DNA from 4 places in the Radiobacillus sp. PE A8.2 genome. Region 1 is predicted to be linked to each of the others. Evidence: riboswitches for the same ligand, from Rfam matches in the RefSeq annotation. Region 1 holds a riboswitch; each other region holds the start of a gene.
The links. A riboswitch is a leader RNA that binds a small molecule or an ion and turns the genes downstream of it on or off. The one in region 1 is predicted to bind S-adenosylmethionine.
Positions count from the first base shown of each region.

Region 2: linked by a shared signal. The riboswitch ahead of metX (homoserine O-acetyltransferase MetX) and the one ahead of metK (methionine adenosyltransferase) in region 1 are both predicted to bind S-adenosylmethionine.
Region 3: linked by a shared signal. The riboswitch ahead of ACI6MV_RS24500 (PLP-dependent aspartate aminotransferase family protein) and the one ahead of metK (methionine adenosyltransferase) in region 1 are both predicted to bind S-adenosylmethionine.
Region 4: linked by a shared signal. The riboswitch ahead of ACI6MV_RS21925 (methionine ABC transporter ATP-binding protein) and the one ahead of metK (methionine adenosyltransferase) in region 1 are both predicted to bind S-adenosylmethionine.

Region 1 is NZ_JBJGXI010000043.1:35,158-38,340, reverse strand. Features, by position in the region: gene metK (methionine adenosyltransferase) at 467-1,669, opposite strand; SAM riboswitch class I at 1,874-1,983, opposite strand; gene ytkD (RNA deprotection pyrophosphohydrolase) at 2,085-2,582, opposite strand; gene ACI6MV_RS19225 (hydrolase) at 2,778-3,092, opposite strand.
Region 2 is NZ_JBJGXI010000022.1:37,551-40,733, forward strand. Features, by position in the region: gene ACI6MV_RS12965 (hypothetical protein) at 1-245, shown strand, start outside; tRNA gene ACI6MV_RS12970 (tRNA-Arg) at 550-622, shown strand; gene ACI6MV_RS12975 (nitric oxide synthase oxygenase) at 754-1,851, shown strand; SAM riboswitch class I at 2,032-2,145, shown strand; gene metX (homoserine O-acetyltransferase MetX) at 2,232-3,183, shown strand, end outside.
Region 3 is NZ_JBJGXI010000087.1:301-3,483, reverse strand. Features, by position in the region: gene rarD (EamA family transporter RarD) at 1-696, shown strand, start outside; gene ACI6MV_RS24505 (Hsp20/alpha crystallin family protein) at 744-1,235, opposite strand; SAM riboswitch class I at 1,408-1,515, shown strand; gene ACI6MV_RS24500 (PLP-dependent aspartate aminotransferase family protein) at 1,674-3,183, shown strand, end outside.
Region 4 is NZ_JBJGXI010000058.1:21,564-24,746, reverse strand. Features, by position in the region: gene ACI6MV_RS21930 (methionine ABC transporter permease) at 1-32, opposite strand, end outside; gene ACI6MV_RS21925 (methionine ABC transporter ATP-binding protein) at 22-1,056, opposite strand; SAM riboswitch class I at 1,233-1,335, opposite strand; gene solA (N-methyl-L-tryptophan oxidase) at 1,435-2,568, opposite strand; gene ACI6MV_RS21915 (hypothetical protein) at 3,113-3,183, opposite strand, start outside.

The DNA.
Region 1 (3,183 bases):
CATTCGCTGAACTAGTATGTTTTCGCGTGTCTTGTGCTAAGACTTACTCGATCAGCTGCTGAACTAGTACGTTTCCACATATTTTGTGCTAAGACTTACTCGATCATCAGCTGAACTAGTACGTTTTCACGTGTTTTGTGCCTAGACTTACTCGATCATCAGCTGAACTAGTACGTTTCCACATATTTTGTGCCTAGACTTACTCGATCATCAGCTGAACTAGTACGTTTCCACATATTTTGTGCCTAGACTTACTCGATCATCAGCTGAACTAGTACGTTTTCGCGTGTTTTGTGCCAAGACTTACTCGATCACTTGCTGATCAGTGATCTTTCACTCGATCGAAGCACAGACACCCTCGTTCATAAGCTAATTCGAAGCAAAACTCACCAACACCACTAACCAACCACCCACACAAACGAAAGGAGCCTGGCACACAGCCAGGCTCCTTCACTATAAAATATAATTAATTAGCAACGACAAATTTCTTTAAGCTATCGATTTTATCTGTTTTTTCCCAAGTAAATTCGATATCTGTACGACCAAAGTGTCCGTATGCAGCTGTATCTTTGTATACGGGTTTTCTTAAATCAAGCATCTTAATAATGCCGGCTGGTCGTAAATCAAATACGGCACGTACTGCTGCAACTAAGCTTTCTTCATTTGCTTTGCCTGTTCCAAATGTATTAATTGAAATGGAAACCGGCTCGGCTACACCGATCGCGTATGCTAATTGCACTTCACAAGAATCAGCTAAATCAGCTGCGACGATGTTTTTCGCTACATAACGCGCAGCATATGCAGCTGAGCGGTCAACTTTTGTAGCGTCTTTCCCACTAAATGCACCGCCACCATGGCGCGCATAACCACCGTACGTATCTACAATAATTTTACGTCCTGTTAATCCTGCATCCCCTTGAGGTCCACCAATTACGAATCTTCCTGTTGGGTTGATGAAGTATTTTGTCTTCTCATCAAGCAATTCTTTAGGAACGATTGGATTAATAACCGCTTCTTTAATATCCTGTTGAATTTGGCTTAATTCAACTTCTGGGTGGTGCTGTGTGGAAATGACAATCGTATCAATACGAATCGGCTTGTCATTTTCATCATATTCAACGGTTACTTGTGTTTTACCGTCCGGGCGTAAGTAATCTAGTGTTTCATCTTTACGAACATCAGATAAGCGCTTAGCAAGCTTATGTGCTAATGAAATAGGTAACGGCATTAATTCTGGTGTCTCTTTATTGGCATAGCCAAACATTAAACCTTGGTCACCAGCACCAATAGATTCAATCTCACTTTCCGTCATCGTACCTTCGCGCGCCTCTAACGCCTGGTTTACCCCACCTGCAATATCAGGTGATTGCTCATCAATTGCAGTTAGCACAGCACATGTCTCCGCATCGAAACCATACTTTGCACGTGTGTACCCAATCCCTTTTATTGTCTTACGTACGATACTTGGGATATCAACATATGTACTAGTTGTGATTTCTCCAGAAACTAGTACCAAGCCAGTTGTTACCGTTGTCTCACATGCAACCCTTGCATTTGGATCACTTTTTAAAATTTCATCAAGAATGCTGTCAGAGATTTGATCACATATTTTATCCGGGTGTCCTTCTGTGACAGACTCTGAGGTAAATAATCGACGATTTGCAGCCATTCTGCATAATCCTCCTTCATGTAAACAAGTAATACGGAACTTCTCTTTTTCCCTGTCATTTGCTTTGAATTATATACATTAGCTCTTTTCAAGTTCAGAAAAAGCAGTTATATATAAGTATTAACTAATGATGTTAAAATATGAGGGTAACCCACAATTGGCTTGTATTGGCCACGGGTATAAAAGGGTTTCCCCTATCCACTCTACTTATCGTTCAAGGAACATGTCCTTGCTACAGGTTAGCACCTTTTCCTAATCTCTAGGTGGTTGCCGGGCTTCATTGGGCCTGTCCCTTCACCAGCTCAGGATAAATCGAGTCCGTTCGCACTTTATCGTAACGAAACTAGTATATATTGTCAATGATTCAAACTGCGATTTTGACATGATTTGAAAATAACTTTTATTTACGTTGTCTCTAAAACACTTTTAATTGATCGATCCGTTCTAAACTATTAGGCAGAACACCATCTTTCATCATAAAACTGAAATCTGGATCCAAGGCAATTCGATCTGGAAGGTCAGCTAAATATATCGGTCCGTCTGTTTCATAGTAAGTTTCCTGTTCAATTACCATGTCTATCGTTGCAAAATAAACATTCTTAATCACATGATCACTTTTTCCGCGCACATAATATTGACCAATATAAATTAACTCTCCCACTGATCCACCCGTCTCTTCGTGTACTTCCCGTATGGCAGCATCCTCCGCTGTTTCCCCATCCTCTACTTTTCCTCCAGGAAATTCTATGCCCCTATCTTTATGCTTCGTTAACAGCCACTGATTGTTGAACCTGCAGATTACCCAGACATGTTTTGGACCTGATGAAAAAGGATGATCGTCGAATGACAATTCGACTTCATTGTTGTAATAATCCTTAAATATTACCATAATTACTTCATCTACCTTCTTCATTAATAATAGTATTATATTCGATAATTTCCTTTGGTGATTAAATATCAACTTCTAATTACATCATCTCATAAGCATTACCTTTTTGGGAATTCATTTGAACGATATCGTTCATGAATGTCCAATTATATTTATACTGTTCTATACCTGTTTTCACTGTTTAGGTAAACATATGGTTACAAAAGAATCGGACGCAGATTACTCTGCGCCCAACACTCCCATGCTTTCTATATGGTCTCTTGTTTTTTCATCACCAAGCTTGTGTATCATTTCAAATGCCTTTTTTATTCCTTCGTCATATCGATCATTCGATTTATCGTTGTGATATGGCATCGCTGGAACGTGCGCTCTGAAAAACGATTGTATATCCGCATTGTACATATTTTTAAACAACTCTCGTAACTGGTGCACTTCTTCATGTGTTGCATTTATCGTGAAATCGTTGTTATCTCCTACTTGAACTTGTGAAATTTCTTGGGAACCAATATCAATAAAATACGTGTTTTTTTCCATCATTCACCCTCCTACCCGTTAATTTTCCTCAACTAGATAATATTTATGAACAATTTTTCAATATTTTTGCATAAGGTATGTTACATGAGTC
Region 2 (3,183 bases), on a different contig from region 1:
GAATTTTAATTGAGTCAGAAAAAGTTAAAAAGATTATTGCTTTAAAAAAGGTTAAGGTAGATTGCGCTAAGGCTGTCCTTACGCTGATCCTTATTATATTTTCCACTATACCATTTGGAAGTTGGATACTATGGTTTGGGATTGACGGTTTTAATGCCATCAATCCATTGAGAAGCTTAGAAATAAGAGCAATAATGGGTGTGTTGGCAGGAATCTTATTGGTCCGATCCCTTAGTGAAAACTAAGCTAAAAATCGCTTCCATACAAATGTTGACACGTTTATAGGAAATTTGCCATATCCACAAGATTTACGAAAATAGACAAAAAATGCCTTGATTCCAATAGTGAAATCAAGACATAAGTCTATTAGCAATTTTTTGCAAGGTGTTTTTGTAATGATTTCCTACATTTGTATTGAAATCCTTTATAACCTATGCAGACAAATACCTAGTGGTATGGGCACAATTTATAGATAGGAAAAACAGTAATTGAAATAAGCAGCGCTATCGGTTATAATGGTTTTTGTCACAAATTTAATAAAGTTGTCTTGCGCCCGTAGCTCAGGGGATAGAGCATTGGTTTCCGGTACCAAGAGTCGGGGGTTCAAATCCCTCCGGGCGCGTTACATTATTTCCAGTAAGCCAAGGACCTCCATATGATATGGAGGTCCTTGGCTTTTTTCTTACGCAATCATACTATTTCGGATTACTCCAAAGTTTTGCTAAAATGACACTATTGAACTTGGAGGTAGCTATGAAAAATAATAATTTACAGCGTTTGGAAAATGCTGAGTTAATACAAGAAGCAGCATCCTTTATAAGAACGTGTTACTTCGAACTTGGGAAAAACGAGATTCAGATTGAGCAACGAATAGATGAAGTGATTTCAGAAATTAACGAAACGGGAACCTATAAGCATAGTTTTGAGGAATTGAGTCATGGAGCAAAAATGGCCTGGCGCAATTCCAATCGTTGCATTGGACGGTTGTTTTGGAATCGCTTGAAGGTGATTGATGCTAGAGAGATCACCGAGGCGTCTGATGTGTTTGATTTGCTTTTTAAGCATATTGTGTTTGCTACAAATAATGGTAAAGTCCAGTCTGCGATTACGATATTTAATGCAGATGCAGGTAACAATCGGACAGTGAGAATCTGGAACCATCAGCTATTACGCTATGCAGGCTATCAAACCGCAGACGGTATCATCGGTGATCCGGCGTCTGTGGCATTTACGGAGCGATGCATGGAGCTTGGCTGGGAGGGAAAGTTTGGTGCGTTTGATATCCTTCCATTAGTGGTGCAAATAGATGAGGATGAACCTCAATGGATGGATATTCCGGCCGATATTATTGTTGAAGTTGTGATCGAGCACCCTAATCATGACCTTTTTGGCGAACGAGAAGTGAAGTGGTATGCAGTGCCGATTATTGCAGATATGCGTCTTGAGATTGGCGGGATCAACTATGGCTGTGCCCCTTTTAACGGCTGGTATATGGGCACGGAGATTGGAGCTAGAAACCTTGCAGATACAGATCGGTACAATTTGTTGCCGGCCGTTGCTGAGCATTTAGGGTTGGACACAAATTCAAACCGTTCTTTGTGGAAAGACGAAGCGCTAGTCGAACTGAACAAAGCTGTTCTCCAATCTTTCCAAAAAGCAGGCGTTACGATCGTTGACCACCATACGGCAGCACAGCAGTTTAAGATGTTTGAAGAAAAAGAGGCAAAAGCAGAACGAGAGCTCACTGGCAGGTGGTCATGGTTAATTCCACCACTGTCACCTGCGTCTACACATATTTTTCATAGCCATTATGATGATCTGACGCAGAAGCCTAATTTCTTTCATCAGTAAAGGACATGTATGGTTATTATCATAATATTTGTTAATGATTCTGTAGAGTAATTATGAAATTGATTCAGTTATCTTAATTTTACAACTTTTTATACTTTTTATATTGACAGTCGAATTTCTGCGTGCTAAACTTCGTATTAATGAAATTGATAATTTAAATTAATTGAATAGTAATTCGTTTTCTTATCCAGAGAGGTGGAGGGACTGGCCCGATGAAACCCGGCAACCATTAAGTATTTTTATATACTTGAAAAGGTGCCAATTCCTGCGAGCGTTATGCTTGGGAGATAAGAGAGACTAACTTTATTAGTATGCCTCTCTGTTTCCGCAGAGAGGCTTTTTTGATGGATATTTTCTTGGAAGGGTGGTAGGTGACGCCGATGAAAGCAACAGTCGCCACATTTAGGGAGACAGGGACAATTGATATTGGTGAACTCGTATTGGAATCAGGAAAGACTCTTCCGAAAGTAGAGCTAGCCTATGAACGAATTGGTTCAACGTCTGATCCTGTTATTCTTATATGCCATGCTTTAACTGGTAGTCAGCATGCTGTAGGAACGGAAGAAAGCCCTGGCTATTGGGCAAATTTAATTAAATCTGGTGGTTATATTGATTCCGACCAGTTTCAAACGATTTCGTTTAACGTATTAGGTGGATGCAATGGTAGCACGGGTCCATTGAGTATTAATCCAATCACAGGAGAAGCTTATCGTACCGATTTTCCTTTTGTTACGGTACGTGACATGGTGAATGCACAATATAAAGCATTAAAGCAGTTAGGAATTGATCATGTAAAGGCAGTTACTGGCGGATCGCTCGGTGGCATGCAGGCGCTAGAATGGGGAATTTTATATCCCGATTATATGGATCTATTATTTCCGGTAGCCGTAACACCTTACCTAAACGATTATGCAATTGCATTTAATAACATTGCTCGATTAGCTATCCTGCAAGATCCAAAATGGAACAACGGTAATTACACTGCTGAAACGATTCCAGAGCACGGGCTTAGCTTAGCGAGAATGATTGGTATGATCACGTATCGCTCCGGAGATTTATTTAATGAACGCTTTGGACGTGAGCAGCGAGCACCAGCAGGAGTTGCGCATGAAGAGATAGCTTATGAAATTGAATCTTACCTTGATTATCAAGGTAAAAAATTAACAAAACGGTTTGATGCCAACAGTTACTTGTATTTATTAAAAGCGATGGATACGTACGATATTGGTCGCGATCGTGGCGGATGGAAAAAAGCAGCTGCACTAATAGAAGCACCAATTTACTCGATTAGTTATAGCGGTGATTTACTCTTCCCGCCAAGAGAATTAAACG
Region 3 (3,183 bases), on a different contig from region 1:
GGCATCACCATAGCATCGATAGTTATTAGTATCAATTGGCTGTTATTTATATGGGCTGTTAACAGTGATCATGTGGTTCAAGCAAGCCTTGGCTATTATATCAATCCACTCGTAAGCATTTTGTTAGGCATGTTTATCTTAAAAGAAACATTGACCCGATGGCAGGTTATTTCTTTTATATTAGCAGCTGTAGGTGTCATATATTTAACATTCAGTTTTGGCGTTTTTCCATGGGTATCAATTATGCTAGCATTATCATTCGGTGTATACGGTCTATTAAAAAAGACTGTCGACATCAGTGCAACATTCGGACTCACGATAGAAACGGTGATCGTTTTACCAATTGCACTTATCTATTTGATTAGTACACAATTTCAAACTGGTACATTTCCAACCATATGGTCAACGAACACAACTTGGTTAATTTTAGCTGGGCCGGTCACTGCCATTCCGTTACTATTATTTGCTAGTGGCGCAAAGCGAATTCCTTTATCGATGGTCGGATTTTTACAATACTTCGCACCAACGCTGATGCTCATTTTAGGTGTATTTATGTATCATGAAGCATTTACACAGGGACACTTGGTAGCCTTTGTATGTATTTGGACAGCTTTAACCATTTATACCGTGTCTCGTACAAAATGGTTTAAAAAGCTCGAGGCAAAATCTGCCTATAAGAAATCGCTCGAAAGCTAACAGATGGCTTTTTAAAGAAAATAAGCTAATAGGTTACCCTATTAGCTTTATTCAATATCAAGATTATAATCCGTTCGCGGTTTTTTCGGGCCACGAATCTCTAGTACCCCATTCCTGTATTTAGCCTTGGCTGTTTTTTTATCGACAGCATAAGGTAGTGTTACCTCACGTTCCGATTGATAATAACGTCGTTCTCTATGATAGTAACTATTGCTTTCATCGTATTTTTTTACATCTTGATCATTCGATAGACGTATTTTCAGTCGATCACCCACAACATCTAGATGTATATTTTCTTTGTTTACACCTGGTACATCAACCTCAACGATCCATTCCTTATCGGTTTCATACATATCTACCGGTATACTTTTCTGCGGTGTATTGTTTTGAAAAAAAGAATCGATTGAGGCCATGATATTGTTCGTTGGTTTCAATTGAAAAAAATCATCCATTTGTCGAAGAAAATCTGGTGACGTATTTGTATTATTTCTTACATTCCTTTTTGATCGTTTAGATGAATATTTAGATTCCTCTGCCATACGATTAACCTCCTTGTTTTGCGCCCTACACTTTAACCTATGTAATGGAACCCTAATGAGTATAGGCATTCGTTTATATGGATCAAGTTAATCATTATTATTTGAAAATTTGAAAAAAATGGTTGACGCACTGTTTTTAGTCATTTATAATCCAATTAAGTTAATCGCATATCTCTTATCAAGAGAGGCTGAGGGAATAGGCCCTGTGAAGCCCGGCAACCGTCAAGAGTACTTGAAATGGTGCCAAATCCTACAGATGTAACAATCTGAAAGATAAGAGGAGGAACCGGTAATTTCAAGTCCTCTTCTTCGGAAGGGGGCTTTTTTGTCCCCTCTCTCTTCTCACACATCTACATCACGACCCAGGATTTCAGAAAATTTGCTTGTTAGTCGCACCACATGTGTCATCAGTTTTTAAAATTTAAGGAGGATGTACTTATGACAAATTCATTTCAATTCCAAGGAACAGAAACACAATTATTACACGGAGGGCAAACACCAGATCCAACAACTGGTTCACGTGCTGTACCGATTTACCAAACAACTTCCTATGTATTTCGCGATACCGAGCACGCCCAAAATCTATTCGCACTAGCTGAACCAGGTAATATTTATACACGGATTATGAATCCAACGGTTGATGCTTTTGAACAACGGATAGCGTTACTTGAAGACGGTGTGGCAGCAGTTGCAACCGCATCTGGCTCTTCTGCAATCACATTAGCAATATTCAATCTTGCTGGCGCTGGAGATGAAATCGTTGCCGATAGTAATCTGTATGGTGGTACCTATAATCTGTTCGCCAAGACTTTGCCAAAATACGGTATAAACGTTAAATTTGTAGACGGTTCTGACCCAGAAAATTTCCGAGCTGCGATCACGTCGAAGACCAAAGCTATTTATGGAGAAATAATTACCAACCCTAGTTTGAACGTATTTGATATTGAGGCTGTTAGTGAGATTGCACACGCACATGATATTCCGTTAATTATCGATAATACTTTTGCTAGTCCATATGCTTGCAAACCAATAAGCTGGGGTGCTGATATTGTTGTACACTCCGCAACAAAATGGATAGGCGGACACGGCACATCTATCGGCGGTGTTGTGGTTGATGGTGGAAGATTCAATTGGAACAATCCAAAATTCCCAGGATTTATCGAACCAGATGATAGCTATAATGGCATCCGTTTTGGTATTGACATTGGACCACCAGCATTTGCAATTAAATTACGTGTTCAATTATTAAGAGATATTGGACCATCGTTAAGTCCACAAAATGCTTTCTTGTTCTTACAAGGTTTAGAAACATTGAATTTGCGACTTGATCGACATAATCAAAATGCAAAAGCTATAGCAAACTACTTGCAAAATCACCCAAGTGTTGAGTGGGTATCTTATCCAGGTTTAGAAGAACATCCTTCCCACCAGTTAGCGAACAAATACTTAGGTGGCGGCTATGGATCTATCGTTAATTTCGGTATTAAAGGTGGCCGAGAAGCTGGAAGAAAAGTAATTGACAACATCAGCTTATGGTCACACGTAGCGAATGTCGGCGATGCTAAATCACTTATTATTCACCCTGCATCAACAACACATCAGCAATTAGATGAAGTGAGCTTAAAAAGCAGCGGTGTAACAGAGGATTTAATACGATTGTCTGTTGGTCTTGAGTCAATAGATGATATTATTAGCGACCTAGACCAAGCTATTGCTATCGCAACTGGCACTGCAGGCACGATTCAAACTACAGACGAAGCAGCGATCACTTGGGCACTTCAATCACCTTTCGATCGCGCGAATGGTCAACTTAGACAAAAAACAATAGCAGTTGCCGGACTAGGTACTGATGAAAATAATCAAGCGTATAAAGCAGTTCAGAAATTACAGCAATCCGGATATAAGATTGTACCTATTTCATCAAGTGAAGAGTCACAACTAGGGCAGA
Region 4 (3,183 bases), on a different contig from region 1:
TCAGGCCAAAACCAAGCCCAATCAAACTGCATCTGGCACTACCTCCTTAATCGTCACCTTTTTCCCTTTAATAAAGTCAACGACTTTAGTAATCTCACTTGCTTCCCCGTTCAATTCCACAATAATATTACCAAACGGCTGTCCTTGAAGTTCTGTAATTGTTCCATAGATGACGTTAATATCTACGCTGAAATTCTTAGCAACATCAGAAAGTAATGGATCATTAGCAGATTCCCCTTTATACAGAATTCGATATACAGAATTAGAAGCACTTTTTTCTAAAACTTTTCTTAAAGTTGCTTCTGGTAACGCATCATTTAATACGGTCCGAACAAAGCTCCTAGCTATCGCTGTTTTCGGTTCAGTAAACAAATTAATAGTAGTATCCTGTTCCACAATTACGCCACCATCTAGCACGGCTACGCGATCACAAATGTCTCTAATCACGTTCATCTCATGGGTGATTAATAGAATCGTAATACCTAACTCTTCACGAACCTGCTTTAACAGTTCTAACACGTTGTTCGTTGTATCTGGATCAAGTGCCGAAGTAGCCTCATCACACAATAATACGTGTGGATCGGTTGCTAGCGCTCTAGCAATACCAACTCTTTGCTTCTGTCCACCGGAAAGTTGCTCAGGATAATGATCTGCTTTATCTGCTAGACCTACAAAAGAGAGAAGCTTCGTTACTTTTTTCTCAATCTCATCTTTGCTATAGCCTTCTAAAATAAGTGGCATAGCAACATTTCCAAACGCCGTTTTCGAATGTAAAAGATTAAACTGTTGGAAAATCATCCCTATTTTCTTACGTTCCGCTCTTAGCTTTTTAGGAGATAATTTTGTTAGATCAATTCCGTTCACTTTCACTTTTCCCGAGGTAGGCTTTTCCAATAAATTTACACAACGGATCAACGAGCTCTTACCTGCACCGCTATAGCCGACAACACCGAATATTTCGCCTTTTTTCACCTCGAGGTTTATATCTTTTAAAGCTTCAACGGGGTTTTCTCCACCCTCACCGTAAACCTTCCGAATTCCTTCAAGTACTAACATATAACTCTACTCCTTTGCTTTCTCAAACGCTGCAGTTCAGCACTGTATTAGCGTCCGTAGACTCCCACTTAAACATCCCCGTTTACTTTATGTTTTGAAGCAACAGTCGTTCTGACGATTATTCCAGTATAAAAAAGAGCCCATTTCAATTGAAAGAGGCTCTTTATTTTATAAAAACCTTATCTTTCAGAAAAAATCTTCTGTAGGATGTAGCACCTTTCTTTAAAGAAGGTTGCTGGATGTCATTGGGCCTTGTCCCTCAATCACTCTTGATAAGCATACTATTTAGTTAATATTTTCACATCATATCGTGTTGCCGCAAACTTGTCAACAATATTAGACAAACTTTGCGAATATCAAATAACGGTAATATTTACATTATTTTGGAAATCTTTTTATAGAAAAAGGACTAATATCTAATGCTGTTTCACGATTTCCCGTCACCAATTGGCTTAAAATCTCTCCGATCACACTACTGAATTTAAATCCATGTCCTGAAAATCCGCAAGCAATAATAACATGCTCATGATCAGGGTGCTTATCAATGATAAAATCCCCGTCTGGAGTCATCGTGTACGTACATGCCCTACCGATATTATGGGCACCAACTTTTGGCATACACCGTTCAGCATAACGACTTACATCTCGCTCATCTTGTTCATATGTGCCAAATTCATCTAACGGTTGGCTCATATCTCTTGGAATCCCACCATCGTGTCGCCCTATTTTGACACCTGCTTGATCAATGCTTGGAAATCCGTAATATGTTTCCGTTGGTAATTCAAATGAAAAGGCCGGAAACGCAGTCGCATTGTAGATACTTTCGTCTGTGTCAAACCAAGAGAATGTATTTCGCTCCTCTTGCAGTGGTAATTCCAACTTTACTAATGGAAGAAGCATTCTTGTACCTGCTCCAGGCGTCATGATTAAAGATTCTGCCGTAAAGCTTTCCTCAGCTGTTTCCACTTTTACACTATTTTCAAAAATAGAGATCGATGTTACGGGGGCATTAACCTTAAGCACTGCACCATGTGCTTCTGCTTGTTTACGGAACGCCCTAATACAATTCTCACTCATTAATACTCCTGAATCTACCTCAAAACAGCCCACATATCCTTCTGGCACACGAAAGCCAGTCCAACGTTGATTAATTTCATCGGCAGTTAATTGCTCTACATTCAAGGAATAACTATTGGCACTACGAATCACGTTTTGAATAAAGGTTGATTCTGGTTTTCCAACATTAATAACTCCAGTAGGAATAAAAATCTTCTCGTCAGATTGCTCCTCAAGTTCATACCATAGCTCTTGCGCACGTAAAGCCATTTCAACATAGCTTTCCCCTTCACCATAAGCATGTCGTATAATTCTTGTTTCCCCATGGTGAGATCCTTCAGCATGCGGAGGATTATGGGAATCAATTAATAATACACGCTTCCCTTGTTTTGCTAAGTAATAGCCTGCAGCCATGCCCATCGAGCCCGCGCCTACTATAATAACATCATAGTCCATCTATATATACGCTCCTTTAATGTTAAGCAAGTATCATAATTACAATAACTAAAATCATACCTTCATTAGCAGCAAAATTCAATAATTTTAAGACGCCTATAAGGTTATACTATTAGGAAAGCAATGTTGCCGGATTATGAGGAGGAGTGAGTGCTCGGTGGTGTATTGGGGGCTGGGCATGACGGGGAGTCGCTGACGGCCACCACTGCGCTTATCTGTGACAAAAGAGCCATTTTTAGAATGGAGCGGCCACCAGCGCACTTATTTAACTGAAATTGTAGTTTCAGAGGTTTGTTATTGGTAAATTAGTGCTGTGGTGGCCGTCAAAACATCAAAACTGGAATCCAAGGTATAATAAGGACTTCTGTGACCGCTTAGTTCTGGACGCCTTCACAGTGCCGCGTTCCAAAACAACCAATGACCTTTTACTAAAAATGCCGAGATGATAAAAGAAATACGTTGAAGCAAAAGCTATTACACATAACTGAAGATAATTAAATGACCGTATTGCCATGTAATAGGTGCCAGGCACTTTTTAAGGATACTATCGTTCCTTAGAGACCCCCATCAATGTTGGATCAGCACCGTACCAAGTTTGATGATCATTATCCTCGG